2 linked regions of the Flammeovirga agarivorans genome follow. The protein of the gene in region 1 interacts with the protein of each later gene in a pairwise test. Links are inferred from orthologs where the notes say so. Each region holds a gene or a part of one and is shown on either strand. Other genes may lie near its edges.

Region 1 (2,953 bases):
TATCCTCAACATCCTTTTTGTCTTAGGTACAAGTAGTCTAATTGTTCCCATTCATGTCAACGACATTTCATTATATGATTTTTTATGGATGATTAGTATAGCAGTTATTTCCACTCCTCTTATGTATTTCCAACACAGCCTATATCGTTACAAAGGTGTCCTACTATTATTACTCTATAGCTACTATATCTATCATATCTTCTAAGCTGCGATAATAAAAACTTAATATTTCTACTAATAGCCTGTCTATTTTTAAAATATCTATGTAAAGTGACGAACTTCTTTATATTTGTATACTGATTGAAATTGAACTCAAAAGATTTTTTATATCATACATACAATGAGAAGGCTTGGTGAATACCTCATCTTTCTAGGAAGGATGTTTACAAACAGGGAATCTTTTTCTACCTACCTCCGACTATTTTTTCAAGAATGTGTCAATATCGGTATTAATTCACTGTTCTTAATTGGATTTGTTTCTCTATTCGTAGGTGCGGTAATCGCTCTACAAATGGCTTATAACATTGTGAGTCCACTTCTTCCAAAATATATCATTGGGTTGGCCACTAGGGAAATGATGATCCTAGAAATGGCTCCTACTCTATCTGCCATCGTATTTGCAGGTAAAGTAGGTTCTCAAATTGCTGGTGGAATTGGGACAATGCGTATTACAGAGCAAATAGATGCCCTAGAAGTAATGGGTATCAACTCTGCTTCCTATTTAGTACTACCTAAAATTGCTGCAGGCATGATTATGCTACCATTATTGTGTATTTGTGCTGGTGCCTTAGGTATCTGGGGAGGCTGGCTTGCTACTCTATTTGGCAACTTATCTCCTGTCGAAGACTATATATATGGTATACAGTTAGAGTTTGTGCCATTTGAAGTACCATTTTCTATCATCAAATCATTCGTATTTGGTTTTATAGTAACTTCAATTGCTGCATTCAAAGGTTACAATGTTAAAGGTGGAGCATTAGAAGTAGGTAAAGCAAGTACAGATGCTGTTACTTCTTCTTGTATTGCTATTTTAGCTGCCGATTTTATTTTAGCAGATACTTTACTGGGATAATCATGATTGAAATTAAGAATATACAGAAGTCTTTTGAAGGCAAAACCGTACTTTCTGACATTAGTGCTACTTTCGAAAAAGGAAGAACTAATATGATTATTGGTGCCAGTGGTACAGGTAAAAGTGTGCTGTTAAAAACTATTGTAGGGTTATTCTCTCCAGATGATGGTGAAGTGCTGTATGATCAAAGAGATTTCCATAGATCAGATCGTAAAGAGCAAAAGAAAATTCGTAGTGAAATTGGTATGCTCTTTCAAGGTTCTGCACTCTTCGATTCATTAACTGTTGCTGAAAACGTTCGCTTCCCACTTAATGTCCACTCTGACATGTCGGAAAGTGAGAAAGACGATAGAGTAAACTTCTACCTAAAAAGAGTTGGTCTCGAAAATGCTGCCCATAAAATGCCATCAGAGATTTCCGGAGGTATGCAAAAGCGTGTGGGTATTGCTAGAGCTATTGTCATGAACTCACAATATTTATTTTGTGATGAACCCAATTCTGGTCTTGATCCTCAAACAGCTTGGATGATTGATCAGTTAATTCATGAAATTACTCAAGAATACAACCTTACTACCGTAATTGTTTCCCATGACATGAACTCTGTAATGGAGATTGGTGAATATATTATGTTTATGTATAAAGGTTTAAAAGTATGGGAAGGTGATAAGACAAATATTCTTGATGCCGAGCCACAAGCATTAAAAGACTTCTTATTTGCCAATAAATTAGTTCGAACCTTTAAAGGGATGAAGTAATAAATAGAAACAAGTAAGTAATAATTATAGGAAAAGCAGGTAGACTTGATGAGTTTATCTGCTTTTTTGTTCGTAATACATCCATTTGATTAACATAGATCAATTTTTCAACATCCTATTTCCCATTAAAAACCGTATTTCTAATATTTTAACATTATCGCTTTCATTTTTTTCAACCCCAATCACAAAAACCCGTTTTGTAAGATATCAAACAAAAATATTACTACTGTTTAACAATTAAATAAATAAGATGAAAAAGTTTTACCAAACACTATTAGTTGTATTAGGATTAACTATTTCCACATTCGCTACTGCTCAAGACAATCAATCTACTCCTAGTAACGGAGGCCACTATCAAGGTGTAGGATCACTTAATGTTGGTTTAGGTTTTGGCTTCAATCATAACAGTACGGGATTTATGGCCGACTATGAATTTCTACAATTAGGGCAGGATTTTACATTAGCAGCTGCTGCATCTTACTATGGGTATAGCAACTCATATGCTAAATACAGTACAATTGGCCTTGGTGTTCGTTTCAGATGGTACGCCGATAGGGTATTAGGTATCACAAGTAATAAATGGGATGTTTTCGCCTCTGGCGATATTGGCTTCGGTATTACTAATGCTGATTACTATGGTGAACATCATGGTAGTGGTGTTTCTCCAATCTATTGGGGTATTGGTATTGGTACAAAGTATCATTTCAATGAAAAAATTGGTTTACACGCTATTATCGGTACAGGAGCTCAAATTGGAGTTTCGATTGGTTTATAATTAAACTAACACCTACCTATAAATGATGCAATTCACTTTGTTGAAATCATCATTACTCAAAAACAATCATTAATTAAGTTCAGAAAACTACTATAAAGATGAAAAAGATTTATCAGACACTATTAATTGTATTAGGATTAACTATTTCTACCCTTGTTACAGCTCAAAATAATCCATCAACTCCAAATAATGGAGGACATTACCAAGGGGTAGGTTCTTTAAACGTTGGTTTAGGCTTTGGTTTCAATCATAATAGTACCGGATTTATGGCCGACTATGAATTTCTACAATTAGGGCAGGACTTTACATTAGCAGCTGCTGCATCATATTATGGATATAGTAACTCATATG
Region 2 (3,029 bases), on another replicon or contig:
GTAGCGACAATTTGAGCTTGTAGTTCATCTTTAAGTTTAAATAATTATTAATGCTTTAAGTACACAACTTGTTGGATTTAGTCTGTGTGTTTTGTCAAATATAATTGAAGTCATTAACAATTCGAAATTTAAATATGACAACAAACCTTTTAATGATTATCAAATTTCATCTCACCCTGTCGCTTTGTCAGTAAAACTGACAAATCTTATCGATTTTTTACATTGGCACACTTCATGTAAAAAAGGCAATGAAGATTATTTTTTCTTCTATACTTTTTAGAATAACAAAAAATTATAAAACAGATAAATAAAAATGTCACAAGTAAACATTAAACCCTTAGCAGATAGAGTTTTAATTGAGCCTGCAGAAGCAGAAACTCAAACAGCATCAGGTCTATTTATCCCTGACAATGCAAAAGAAAAACCACAAAGAGGTACTGTAGTAGCGGTTGGTAATGGTACTAAAGATGAGCCTTTAACTGTTAAAGTGGGTGATACTGTCATTTATGGTAAGTACTCAGGAACTGAATTAAACTTAGAAGGAAACGATTACTTAATGATGCGTGAGGCTGACATTTTAGCTATCGTATAATTATTAATTAAAGAGTGAGGTTAATCTCACCACTATTAAAACAAAATTTCAACAGAGAAAGCACAAGAACTTCTCTAAAAAATATAAAAATATTATGGCAAAAAATCTTCATTTCGATACTGAAGCAATCGAGGGATTAAAAAAAGGTGTTGATGCTTTAGCAAACGCTGTAAAAGTTACTTTAGGACCAAAGGGACGTAACGTAATCTTAGAAAAATCATTTGGATCACCACACGTAACAAAAGATGGTGTTTCAGTAGCTAAAGAAATCGAATTAGCAGAGCCAATCGAAAATATGGGTGCTCAATTAGTAAAAGAAGTAGCTTCTAAAACTGCTGATGAGGCAGGTGACGGTACTACTACTGCTACTGTATTGACGCAAGCGATCTTCACTACAGGTATCAAAAACGTTGTAGCTGGAGCAAACCCAATGGATTTGAAGCGTGGTATCGATAAAGCTGTTAAAGCTATCGTTGCTGAATTAAAGAATACTTCAAAAACTGTTGAAACAAACAAAGAAGTTGAGCAAGTAGCAACTATCTCTGCTAACAACGATGCTGAGATCGGTAAAATGATCGCTGAAGCAATGGAAAAAGTAGGTAAAGATGGTGTTATCACTGTTGAAGAAGCAAAAGGTACTGAAACAGAAGTAAAAACTGTTGAAGGTATGCAATTTGACCGTGGTTACCTTTCTCCATACTTTGTGACTAACACAGAGAAAATGGAAGCAGATATGGAAACTCCATACATCTTAATCTACGACAAGAAGGTTTCTACAATGAAAGAATTACTTCCTGTTTTAGAACAAGTTGCTCAAACTGGTAAGCCATTAGTAATTATCGCTGAAGATGTTGATTCTGAAGCTTTAGCTACTTTAGTAGTAAACAAAATCCGTGGTGCATTAAAAGTTGCAGCTGTTAAAGCTCCAGGTTTTGGTGACCGTCGTAAAGCAATGTTGCAAGATATCGCTGTTCTTACTGGTGGTACTGTTATCTCTGATGAGACAGGTATGAAACTAGAAGATGCGACTATCGATATGTTAGGTACAGCTGAAAAAGTTATCATCGACAAAGACAATACTGTAGTTGTAAATGGTGCTGGTTCTGCTGACGCTGTTGCTGCAAGAGTTGCTGAAATTCGTGTTCAAATCGAAAACACTACTTCAGACTATGATAAAGAGAAATTACAAGAGCGTTTAGCTAAATTAGCTGGCGGTGTTGCAATTATCTATATCGGTGCGGCTACTGAAACTGAAATGAAAGAGAAGAAAGATCGTGTTGACGATGCTTTAGCAGCAACAAGAGCAGCCGTTGAAGAAGGTATCGTAGTTGGTGGTGGTACTGCCCTATTGAGAGCTTCTTCAGTTCTTGATTCAGTAGAAACAGCTCATCCTGATGAGGAAATTGGTGTTCAGATTGTAAAAACTGCAATCCAAGCTCCTTTAAGAACTATCTTAGGAAATGCTGGTTTAGAAGCTTCAGTTATCGTAAATAAAATTTTAGAAAGCGAAGGTAACTTCGGTTTCAATGCTCGTACTGAAGAGTACCAAGACTTAGTTGAGGCTGGTGTTATTGACCCTACTAAAGTAACTCGTCTTGCTTTAGAGCATGCTGCTTCAGTTGCTTCTTTATTATTAACTACTGATTGTGTAGTTTCTAATGAGAAAGAAGAAGGTGGTGCTGCAGCTCCTGCTATGCCTCCAATGGGAGGTGGTATGCCAGGTATGATGTAATAGACATTATCAGTAGTTATATATATAAGAAAGGCACTCATTCGTGAGTGCCTTTTCTATTTTTAAACTTTTATATCTTTAAAGTCTTGAGTTTCGGAACTATATTTTTTAAGAAGCTTTTCATCGTGTTTCACCTCTTTGTATAAAACATCTACCAAATGATGAATTTTACTATCTATATTTTCTAAGTTCTTCTTGACGACATCCATTAGAAAATTCTTTTCTTCTAGTGAAACTTCTGTGGCTCGAAATAACTCCAAAATACCCAACGATGTAGATAGGTTTCCTCTTAAATGATGGGAAATAAAATCTAATGCATTATTCAAGTTCTTATTGTCTTTCTCTATTTGTCGGATATAGGAGAATGTATCAGACTCATCTGAATACACACTTACAACATATTCATCTTTTAATTTTTGAACTCTATTCGTTCTGTACAGGATATCAGATTTACTCATTTTATATCCTTTTAATGGAACAACTTGAGAAACCCCAGTTTGATAAACCTCTTCTAATGCATCTACTAATCCCATTTCATTAACATTCGGGTAGAGTTCATCTATCATCTTACCCTTGTATGCGACATCCATTGCCCCATCCATTTTTCTTCCCGCCTTATTATAATAATAAAACTCAAACTGTCGCTCTGACTTACGCCTGTATATGGCAACGCCTAATGGAGAATTATCATAATAGTTAAGTAGT

Evidence for each region. The genes of interacting proteins can lie anywhere in the genome.
Region 2: the proteins of HGP29_RS01710 (region 1) and groL interact in binary tests that used the Escherichia coli proteins (3 or more experiments, as listed by UniProt). The link is inferred for Flammeovirga agarivorans from one-to-one orthologs.

The regions. Positions count from the first base shown.
Region 1 is NZ_JABAIL010000001.1:408,229-411,181, reverse strand. The notes cover bases 73-2,950. They hold HGP29_RS01710 (ABC transporter ATP-binding protein), read left to right. Parts: upstream 73-1,074; coding sequence 1,075-1,827; downstream 1,828-2,950. Other genes in these bases: HGP29_RS01700 (hypothetical protein), read left to right, coding at 2,701-2,950; HGP29_RS01705 (hypothetical protein), read left to right, coding at 2,078-2,602; HGP29_RS01715 (MlaE family ABC transporter permease), read left to right, coding at 341-1,072; HGP29_RS01720 (calcium/sodium antiporter), read left to right, coding at 73-205. Outside these bases: more of HGP29_RS01720, read left to right, coding at 1-72; more of HGP29_RS01700, read left to right, coding at 2,951-2,953. UniProt on the Escherichia coli protein: Part of the ABC transporter complex MlaFEDB, which is involved in a phospholipid transport pathway that maintains lipid asymmetry in the outer membrane by retrograde trafficking of phospholipids from the outer membrane to the inner membrane.
Region 2 is NZ_JABAIL010000010.1:137,300-140,328, forward strand. The notes cover bases 52-3,005. They hold groL (chaperonin GroEL), read left to right. Parts: upstream 52-686; coding sequence 687-2,324; downstream 2,325-3,005. Other genes in these bases: HGP29_RS23570 (co-chaperone GroES), read left to right, coding at 314-592; HGP29_RS23580 (hypothetical protein), read right to left, coding at 2,387-3,005. Also shown: HGP29_RS23565 (T9SS type A sorting domain-containing protein), read right to left, coding at 1-28; more of HGP29_RS23580, read right to left, coding at 3,006-3,029.